DNA from 2 places in the Clostridium fermenticellae genome. Region 2 is predicted to be linked to the other one. Evidence: riboswitches for the same ligand, from Rfam matches in the RefSeq annotation. Region 2 holds a riboswitch; the other holds the start of a gene.
What was found. A riboswitch is a leader RNA that binds a small molecule or an ion and turns the genes downstream of it on or off. The one in region 2 is predicted to bind tetrahydrofolate.

Region 1 (5,840 bases), 490 kb from region 2:
CACGATATTAGTATGTTCAAAGTATTTACATTAGATGAATGTAAATAAAGGAAGTAATTAAATTTATATTCAGTGATAACTTAGTAGAAGTAATAATTATTATGTAAATTCAAAAAAAGTAAACCAAAAAACCCGCCAAAAAATATGGCAAGGTTTTCTACTTATTTTGCATTTATAAATTCTTTAACCATCTCTTCATATTCGTGGGCACTATTCTTTACATATTCATATTCCTCTTTAGTAATCTTCCTTATAATTTTGGCAGGAGAACCAAAACACATTACTCCGGATGGAATTTCTTTATTCTTTGTTATCATACTATTGGCACCTATTATTGTATTTTCGCCAATTTTGGCTCCATCTAAAATTATCGAGCCCATACCAATCAATGTATTGGACAATATTTTACACCCATGTATTATAGAACCATGACCTATAGTTACATTTGAACCAATTATTACATCATTATTTTCATCTTTGCCTGCATGAACTACACAGTTATCTTGTATATTAGAGCATCTGCCTATGTAAATTGAATTATCATCACCTCTAACGACGGAACCATACCAGAAACTTGAAAATTCCTCTGCATAGACACTACCTATTATGTCTGCTGATGGGGCTATAAAACAGCTCTTATCGATCTGTGGTTTCTTGTTTCTAAAGAAATAAATCATAATATTAATTACCTCCATACATAAAATCTATATATATTGTATCAAAATATTTGTAAAATAGTTATCTTAAATGATAATATTGACATAAAAATGTAACAAAAATAGTATAAAATAATTTATACTTAAGAAAACAGCCTATAGTGATCATAACATATAAATTAATAACTATATAATATTACCGTAAGGAAGGTTAAATTAAATGTTAATAAAGCAAACTATATGTAGTAAAATTCTAAATTCTTTAAAAAATAAATTTTTTTTGATTGGATTAATAATCTGTACAGTTATTTTTGCTGTAAGTTTCTATTGCACATCTCGAAATGAGGAATTTTATAATAAAGATATAGCAAAAGTAATACAGATAAATATTATAAATTCAAAGATTAGTGATATGAATGGAAAGTCCGAAAGCATAAAAAAGCAAAAAATTGAAGCCGTTATTATGAATGGAAAATATAAAAATCAAAAAATTAAATTAGAAAATGTGACTTCATACTCAGAGGTAAATGATTTGAACTTGAAGGTAAATGATGAAATTTTTGTATCTGTTTATAAAAATAAAGAAGGACAAATATCGGCAAAACTGCTTGATTTTAAAAGGGATAAATATATTTTACGTATTGCAATGGTATTTGTTGTATTTATGCTTATTGTAGGAGGTTATAAAGGACTTAGGTCACTTGTAAGTGTAACAATAAATGTATTTATATTGGTTATACTAGTTGAATTATTTTCGCATGGAGCAAATTTAACATTACTCTCTATAATTGCGAGTGTACTTTTTATTTTACTTTCAATATTGATTGTCTGTGGAGTTAGTAGAAAGACTCTCTCATCTATAGTTTCGACATTCATATGTACTTTTGTAACTATGCTTATAGCTATATTAATTATAAAAATGAGAAATTGGAGTGGAGTACATTTTGAGGAAATGGAATTTTTAACTCATCCACCAGAAAGTATATTTATAATTGAACTGCTTATAGGAACATTAGGTGGAATAATGGATATAGCAATATCTATATCAGCTTCTTTAAATGAGATATATAATAAAAATTTAGATATAGATAAGAAAGAACTCATTGCGTCTGGAAAAGAAGTTGGCAAAGATATAATGGGTACTATGACTAATACACTTGTGTTTGCTTATGTAAGTGGAAGTATTCCAATTATATTGCTTTTAATGAGTAATGGGTATTCAATTTCTTATATTATAAATATAAATCTTTCGCTGGAAATAATAAGAGCACTTGTTGGAAGTATAGGAATTGTGCTTAGTATACCAATTTCAATCTATACTTCAACTGCATTTTTAAAAGATTGGAGATTTTAGAAATATGAGTGTTACCCTAATTTTATTTATTATATTATTTATTCTTATGATGATAATTGGAGGAGGAAGGGGAATTAAATCTTTTTTTACACTATTTACAAATTTTTTTACACTGTTTTTTATGCTTATAATCATATGTAATAAAGTGGACCCAATAAAGGTTACAATAGTCGGAGCTATAATAATAACATATATAACACTAATTTCTGCAAATGGATTAAATCAGAAAACAATTGCATCTCTCTTATCAGTTACTCTAGTTGTAATAATAACTATGATATTAGTATATAAGATGGCTTATAATGCAAAAATACAAGGGTTTGGTAATGAACAGATGGAGTCAATTTCCACTTTATCGCTTTATGTTCAATTGAATTTTGCACAAATATCAATATGTGAGATTTTAATTGGTCTTTTGGGAGCTATTATAGATGTATCAATATCAATATCATCCTCTATGTATGAAATATATAAATCGAATGTATTAAAAACTAAATATGAATTATTAAAGTCCGGGATGAATATAGGTAAAGATATATTAGGTACAATGACAAATACATTACTTTTTGCGTATATAGGTGGATTTATGACACTTATAATATATTTTAAAGAGCTGCATTATTCTATTGGAGATATATTGAATGCTAAAGTGTTTTGTTCTGAAGTATTTCAGATATTCAGTGGTGGAATTGGAATAATTTTAATAATACCTGTAACTACGGTCGTTACATTTATGATATTATATTTTGAAAAAAGAATACATTTTAAATCAACTGCAGTAAATAATGATATATCTCAGTAATATAAATATGATCTGTAAGTATAAATAAAAAGTAGGCTTGTTTTATTTAACTCAATATACTATGATAATTAATGAAGGTTTTATGAAAATTAAATATAAAAGGTAGCAGAGTAAGTATTATGCGTAAAGTGTTAGAGGATGGGAAGTTGTCTCTAAACGAAAAGCTCGTTTTTTTAATTGAAGCTTACGATGTAATACTGCTTCCGCTGTTACATTAAAGGGATTTTTATGTATTTATGCTTTTTTCTCTTTAGTGTGACTAACTACATTAAAGAGAAAAGAGGTGTTTTTTGTTATACCTAAATATGTGGTAAATTATATTAAATATTATGGAGGTAAATATGAAAAATAAACTAAATACGAAATCTCTTGTTATGACAGCATTGTTTATAGCAATTTCACTTTGCGTAAGAACTATCTCGATCAATATAATTGCTGCGGGAACTCTCACGATGAGAATAAGCTTTGCAGCAATATTTTATGTTCTTCCTGGCTTTTTATTTGGACCAATATATGGAGCGATTGCAGGTGGCATTGTGGATGTACTTGGGTATATAATTACACCGATGGGTCCATATATACCGCTTATGACAATTACAAATATAATTGCAGGAGCTGTTCCAGCACTTATTTTTAAAAATATAAAAGATATAAACTTAAAAAGTATAAAAAAATATTATACAGTATTTTTTGTATTGATATTGTTAGTGGGAATGATAAATTTTCTTTCTATAAAATTGATGCCTTTTAGTATATTATCCAAACAGCTTTTTAAATTTGGAAATAAGGCACAATATTTTGGAATAGGTTTTATAATGATATCTTTTATAGGCCTTTTTATTTTGATGATGACTGTAATAATAGGAAGAAGATTAGGGAAAACATGTAATTTTATAAATAGAAGATATTTTAAATTTGCAATTTCAATTGGAGTTTCTGGATTAATAGTATCCACATTAAATACATTTATATTATTAATATTTACGCCATCGTTAATGGCAAATGGATTTTTAGTCCTTTGGATTCCTAGAATAGTTCAAACGATTTTTCTTACTTTTATAAATTCCTATATAATAAGTATACTTGTGTATTATTATGAAACATTCGAGAAAAGATTAATTGAAGATATTTAATACTTTATGAAGGGAAGTCGTTTATTTGGCTTCCCTTAAAACTATAAAATTTAATTTTATAATTTTGTTAAGAATTGTTGATAGAGTTTCTATCAGATGGTATTATAATCTATGTATTTTAAATTAAAGAAAGAGGATGAATCATGAACAAAAAAGATTTAGCAGATATAAGGAAAGAGTTTAAAATTAATAGTTATATGCTAAAAATAAAGCAAATATATAGTGTGTATTTAAAAAAGGATAATGCACAGATAATAATAAAAGAAAAACTGGATTTTAATGTAGAGAGCGATGAAGTAAAGGAACTCTATTTAAATAACTTTAAAAAGGTTTTAACGGGATCAATAGACTCCAGGATATTTGAATTACCTTTTAAGAGCAAAAATACAGTAGAAAATCTTGAGAAAAATGATAATTTGATTGACAGTCAACAAATACTATATAATACATTAAAATCAGATGGGGATATAAGTGAACTTGTAGATCAGTTTGTAGATAAAATAGGTAAAAACTTTAACTATGATAATGATATAGTAATAAACTTTGTAAGAGCCGAATATTACAAGGCAGATAAAAAGGAGAATAATGATAGTGATTTACCGGAGGATCCAGAAGAGTATGTACAAGCTATAGATTTTATCTTATGTAGTATAAATAAAGTAGATGTACCTAAAAAAGTATTAAAGTTTGATTATTCAGAGATGAAGTTCAAATCAAATTCTATTCTTGATTTAACTATAAATTTAAATTCACCATTGGATGGATTTATGTTTCCAAGTTTTTGTTCTGAATATGTAGATGTGAATAAACTATTGTATTATTCATCAAAATCTTCTCAAGTGAATGCAAATTTTGTTGAAAATATTCTTGAATGTGATACTAAACCCTCGGCATCTGAGGAAAAGGAAAGTTTTAATGCTATAATAGAAACTGCACTTGGAACTGCTAAACCAAATGTTATACAAAATATGTATGAAAGTATATATGAAAAACTTGATTTAGAAGATGATGAAGATGTTGATGAATTAACTTTTGATATGAAGGATGTATCTCAGGTACTTGGAGAAAATGGAGTTGAAAATACTGAAGTTGTAAAAAATGCATTTGAAGAAGTATGTGGAGGAAATTACAACTTTAAAGTAAAAAATGTTATTCCAGACTTCGAAAAAAAATCAATTAAAATAGAAAATGATGCCATAAGTATAGCAATACCTCCTGACATGTTGAGTAATATTAAACAAATAAGAAACAAAGAAGGAAAAAAGTGTCTTTTAATAGAATTAAGTGACGATATTTTAATAAATGGGATAAAATTACAGACAGAGAAAGAATAAATACTTAAATAGGAGTGACATTGAATTGGATTTGAAAAGAAAAAAGATAGTTATAGCGATAATGGTTGCGATGTTTTTAGGAGCTGTTGAAGGCACAATTGTAACAACGGCAGTACCAACTATAGTTAAAGATTTAGATGGGTTTAGTCTTATAAGCTGGGTGTTTTCAGCTTATTTATTTACATCTGCTATATCAACACCTATATATGGGAAATTATCAGATTTATATGGAAGAAAAGACATGCTGTGTATTGGTATTGTAATTTTTTTAATTGGAAGTTCACTTTGTGGTATATCCGTAAATATGTATGAACTTATAGTTTTTCGTGCAATTCAGGGTATAGGATCAGGTGCGATATTTACAGTTACATATACTATTGTTGGAGATATATTTGAAATTTCCGAGAGGGCCAAAGTACAGGGATGGCTTAGCAGCGTTTGGGGAGTTTCAAGTTTAATTGGACCATTTTTAGGAGGTTTCTTGATAGATACTCTTTCATGGCACTGGATATTCTTTATAAATGTTCCGTTTGGAATACTGTCCATAGTGCTGCTGAGAAA
Region 2 (5,840 bases):
ATTTAACTAAATTAGTAGATTTGTAAGATTGGAAAAATAAAAGTCATCAGATAATGGATAGCTTTTATTTTTTACAATGATATAAGATAAATTTATCTTAATCCTTTATCTTTCTTTATAAGCCATAAGTCAAGCAATAGATTATCACAGAACAGTAACTCTTTCTTTCACTGCAGCTAGTAATAATTTTGAACTTGCCATAGCTGTTGCTATTGCAGTATTTGGAATTGAATCAAAAGAGGCGTTTACTGCAGTCATAGTTCCACTTATTGAGGTGCCAGTAATGATAGCCCTTGTTAATATAACTTTGGCATGGGGCAGAAAATATTTTAACTATAAAAAGAACACAGAAATTGAATAATTAAAGTAAATATTAATAAGGTCAGCTTGTGCTGGCCTTTTTTTAATTTAATAAATTATATAATAACGGTTAATAAATATAAGAAATAGTTATAGTAGAAATTTTTGCTTTTATAGTATATGAAAAGATAATTATATCATGGAGCATCCAATGTTAAACCTATTAGATATAAAACAATACTCAGTTCAGAATATTTGTGAATTATAAAGTAATCCGTATATGAACAATAGGGCTAAGAAAGCCTATTAACTACTTCCTATCTATCACATCATCATGTAAAAGAAATACACCACAAAATTTTAAATGTCAAAGTGTTCATTCTTCGCAGCTCTGCTGCATTGACATTTAAAAAAGGATGCGGTTTATGTAGTGATGAATTTTGAATTGAGGTTGATATAGTAATTTCCAGCAGCTTTGTTCATGTCCTGATAAGGGCTTGAATAAAGTGGATTCCCCTGGGGTTGTATACCCTAAAGGGCTGCGGTGGACGTTTATGAAAATTTATTAATAACATAAACTTTGAGCGTAGAAGTAAGACCCAAGAGGAATACCACGCAGTTTCATGCAAACAGGCACTTTTTTTAGATTTAATACAGAAGCACTTTAAACTATAAACATAAAAAATATAGAGATGTTAAGCAGTTGTGATATATATAGAATCAGTATGATTATTATAGTATATGATAATGATGTTTATATTTTAGGGATAAAAATAAATAGAATAAATAAGCAAAATATGTATTCAAAAATATACATTAAATTATTGAAGTAAAAGTAAGTGCATGAATGTTTTGTATTGAAGGGTGAAGTAATAAGAGAAATACCTAATAATCTATGTGGAGAAATTCTTGGAGAGATGAGAAACTTACTATTTTTTTACTTTGAACTAGCTATTTTTTTGAACGTAAGGAGTGCAGCTTAGGACCCTAAAGGAATACTTAAGGCTTGCAGAGCTGCAGCGCGAGTGGAGAGAAAAATAGTAGCTTGTTCAAAGTTTCTTTGCGACCAGAGAGAGCCTATTATAAGACCCGCAGAGATTTGCTACCTGTGTTTGGGGTGGAGCAGCCCAATATATTTAATCGACTATATAGTAGCTTTTATTCTGAGTGAGCGAAGAGTTAAAGCTACTATATGGTTTCATTTTGATTAATATCTAATAATGTATTATTTAAAGCTGGAATAAGAATTAATTGGAAAGCTCACTCTAAAAGATTTGAAGTAAAAAAGTATTTTGCGATATAGAAAGTGACAAGTTAGTTCTAATATATAGCGTGGCTCATAGGCTTATGGAAACTGTGAATTTTTGAAACTAAAAGATATAAAAATAATAGCTCCTAAGAATTTGAAACACGAGAAATTTTATTTTTTATATTATTTAATGCTTATAAGGCCTAATTTGTATGTTAGCAAAATGTTAGCAAATGCATGAAAAAGACTCTTTGGATTATTCATCCAAAGAGCCTTTAACCGTTGATATAACTTGGTGCCGAAGGCGGGACTTGAACCCGCATGTTGTTACCAACGACGGATTTTGAGTCCGTTGCGTCTGCCAATTCCACCACTTCGGCAAGGAACGTATATATAATATCATATGAGTTTAAGTTAGTCAAGCAGAAATTAATAACCCCAGAGGTTTAGCTTAGAAGTTTAACAAGGCTCAAAGCAGCTGCCACAATTTCATCAAGTCATAGAGAAAATTTCAAGGTCTTCTTTGCTTAAAAAGGTTCTTCCTTCGAAACCATATAGAAACGAAAAGATTAAACCAGCGGTATGTATTTATTTTTTTGCTCTGGAATGATGCCTTGATGCGCAAGGACAGGAAGGAAGATCTGCAGCAGTACAATAAGCATTATTACTTCAATTGGGAGCATGATTGTATTCTTTATCAGACTCTTTATAAAAAAGTAGTAATATCCTTTTCCAAATAGCATACTGCTCCAAATACATCCTAATCCGACGTGAATGCCAAAATCAATGATAAACTTGCAAAGAAATACCCGTAATACTGAAATTTTGCACCTGTAGAGAAATATCCCGTAAATAAAGAATTCAAGCATGGATGATAAAGTATACCCCGGGAAAAAAACAGTGGTAGGAATAAGCAAGTAGCCGATTAAATCATATGCCAATCCAGCGGATAAACCGATAACAGGGCCGAAAATCATAGATCCGAGAGCAAGCGCTAAAAAAACGGTGGTAATGCGAAGATTTATACCCACCGGGATATAAAGCGAGCTCAGGATTGTACTGAGAGCTATGGTCAATCCAGCGAAAACAAGTGAGCGCAGGTTTCGAAACTCGGAACAAGCTGCAATCCAGTATTTTGGCGTGAAGATTGAATAAGTGTTGCTTTTTAACATGTAAAAACCTCCTTGAATATGGCAAGATTCAATGCCACATAAAGGAGGAATTTCCTATATGCAGCAGCGGGATGCGATAATTGTACGGTAACTTTCGTATTGGTTTATGTTAACGAAATGTTTCCGTCCCGAGATCAACTCCCCGTTTCTCGGGCACATAACCCACAATTATCTACTCTGCCATTTTTATTATTTGTAATGTGATACGAAATCAAATGATAGCTGACGAAATTCCTTCTTCCTGTTATATAGTGTAAAAAAGCCAACTATCCAGGCGGTTGCCCAGACGGTCGGCTTTTTCTGTCATACTCCCTTGTGGTACTCCACATCCGTCAGTCATATGACTTCTAGGATAAATAATAAGCGTTTTGTAACCTTTTGTCAAGGAAGCTGGAATAACTTCATCAAATCTATTTATAATTTTCTAATATTTAATATGCTTTATTATTTAATATTAGATATTTTTATAAAATTGCTAAAATATGTTGATTTGTGTAAATTTATGATTTATTATAATGGTATATTAAGAAATAACAGGGGGAGTAAATTAAAATGGATTTTAAAAATTCTAAATTAAATAGTATTCGTACTAAATTAGTCATAAGTTTAATACTAATTTGTGTAATCCCATTACTAATATCCGGATTTATATCATACTCTAAGTCAAAATCAATACTTAATCAGAAATTAATACTTACAACTACCCAAACAATTGATGAAATAGATGATGGTTTGTCCAATTACTTAGATATTTTTTCAAAATTAGTTTCCATATCGGCTGCAAATCCCGGTATTATAAATTATGATACTAGTAATGACAATGATGCCTTGTCTTATGCATTAAAAAATATGAAAGAAAGCGACAAAGATACTTTTCAAGTTTATTACGGAACTGCCTCTCACAAATTTGGATCATATCCTTATGCACACCCAGATGGATTTGATGCAACTACACGAGACTGGTATAAAGACGCATTAAAAAATAAAGGTAAAGTTATTATAAGTCCGCCATACATAGATGCTGCAACAAAAAATAATATAATTACGCTTTCACAGACGGTAGAAAAAGATGGACAGGTTGTAGGTGTTCTGGCACTAGACTGTTCTCTAAAAACGTTATCGCAAGAAATTTCATCAAAAAAAGTTGGCAATTCAGGATCTGTTTTTCTTGTTGATTCTACGGGTAAAGCAATAGCCAGTCCAGAAAAAAATCTTATTAATACTAATATATCCTCAAAATTGACTTTCTGGAGTAAGGCAAAATCAGAGGACAGCGGATTTGTCAATTATACTTATAATGGCGTAAAAAAGTTTGGAGCATTTACAACAAATAAATTAACCGGGTGGAAAGTAATCGCCACTTTAAATGATAGTGAACTTTCCAAAGATACAAAGTCCATATTGCAGATAACTTTATTAATGATATTAATAATGGCACTGGCTGCAGCAGCTTTATCTTTTACATTAAGTAAAGGTATATCTGATAATATAAATAACTTTAAAAAAGCATTCTCCAAAGCTTCAAAGGGAGATTTGACAGTATCAGTAACTGCTTCAACAAAAGATGAATTTAAAGATCTGTCTGAATCATTTAATACTATGCTTAAAAATGTATCTGATCTTATGAACAATGTCACAAAATCTTCAGAAACAGTATTGCAAACTTCTTTAAGCCTGGCAAATATGTCCGGCGAAGTAACCTCATCTGTAACTGAAGTATCAAAAGCTATAGAAGAAGTTTCTATGGGTGCAACTAAGCAGGCGGAGAATGCCCAGACAGGTGCAGCTGAAATGAATTCACTGTCAAATAAACTGGATGAGATAAGTAATAATTCAAACGAAATTGATAAAATTTCAAGGGATACCAAAGAACTTGGATCAACAGGTCTTTCTATGATAGACACTTTGATAGAAAAATCCAATGGAACCAAAGAATCCACTAATGCAGTCAATAAAGTAATTTTTGATATGAACGAAAGTGCTAAACAAATAAATGTTATATCAGAAACGATAACTGATATAACGGAACAAACGAATTTATTATCTCTGAATGCGGGTATAGAATCTGCACGTGCCGGTGAAGCAGGAAAAGGATTTGCTGTAGTAGCAGAAGAAATAAGAGTTCTTGCCGAGCAGTCTCAAAACTCTGCAAAGGAAATAAAGGATATTATAGCAGCTATACAGAAAAAATCTGAAACAGCTGTAGATGCCATTAATTCAACTGAAATAGCGGTAAATGAACAGTATAAGGCAGTAAATAAAACCCAGGAGATATTTAATGAGATACTTAAATCAATTGAAATAATGATAGGTAGAGTTGATTCTGTAAAGAAATCCATTATTGATGTGAATGATAATAAACAATCTACATTAGCTGAAATTGAAGATATCTCATCCATATCTGAAGAAACAGCCTCGGCTTCCGAAGAAGTTACTGCATCCAGCGAAGAAATATCTGCAACTATGCAGGAATTTACAAGACATTCGGAGCAGCTTAAAACTTTAGCAGAGGAACTTAAAGATGAGATAAGTCAATTTAAAATTAATTAACTCTTATATATTGTATACGGTATCTAAAGAATAATTTTTATAAAAAATGTTTCCACTGCCCACTTTTTCATATAAGGGATATTTAAAACGTTTGGTGTATGCTGGGCTATAAGCGGAATACCATAATCGTCAAAAGAAGTTATGATAGCAGAATGAGATATATTTCCTTGTGAATCTTTAAAAAATATTATATCACCAATCTCAAGGGTTTTGATATCAGAAACTTCTTTTCCTTTAATTCCATATAAATTTTTTACATAATTATTTTTTAGGTACCAATAAAGTGAATTTGCGACTGCCCATGAAACGGACCATTTGTCAAGTGAATTATTTTTGGAGTTTTTATTGTAATACCACCATTGATTATTACCGGAAAATATCATTGGAGCACCACCAGCATTTAAACACTGGGATGTAAAATTGGTACAATCACCTCCATTATCACCATATGGTATAAAGTATTTAAAATTGGGATTTGGAATTGCAGCGAAGTTAATAGCATAATTAACCGCTCTTTCCCTGGAATAGGATAAATGTTTCATATACTTATAATTTCTCCATAAAATTAA

Region 1: linked by a shared signal. The riboswitch ahead of D4Z93_RS07280 (folate family ECF transporter S component) and the one ahead of D4Z93_RS09555 (folate family ECF transporter S component) in region 2 are both predicted to bind tetrahydrofolate.

What each region holds. Positions count from the first base shown of each region.
Region 1 is NZ_CP032416.1:1,547,825-1,553,664, reverse strand. Features, by position in the region: gene D4Z93_RS07295 (gamma carbonic anhydrase family protein) at 162-677, opposite strand; gene D4Z93_RS07290 (YibE/F family protein) at 877-2,010, shown strand; gene D4Z93_RS07285 (YibE/F family protein) at 2,015-2,812, shown strand; THF riboswitch at 2,917-3,023, shown strand; gene D4Z93_RS07280 (folate family ECF transporter S component) at 3,154-3,945, shown strand; gene D4Z93_RS07275 (DUF4317 family protein) at 4,089-5,279, shown strand; gene D4Z93_RS07270 (MFS transporter) at 5,305-5,840, shown strand, end outside.
Region 2 is NZ_CP032416.1:2,042,629-2,048,468, reverse strand. Features, by position in the region: partial or broken gene D4Z93_RS13495 (arsenic resistance protein) at 106-361, shown strand; tRNA gene D4Z93_RS09560 (tRNA-Leu) at 1,843-1,929, opposite strand; gene D4Z93_RS09555 (folate family ECF transporter S component) at 2,119-2,721, opposite strand; THF riboswitch at 2,784-2,903, opposite strand; ZMP/ZTP riboswitch at 2,995-3,071, opposite strand; gene D4Z93_RS09550 (methyl-accepting chemotaxis protein) at 3,274-5,271, shown strand; gene D4Z93_RS09545 (amidase domain-containing protein) at 5,295-5,813, opposite strand.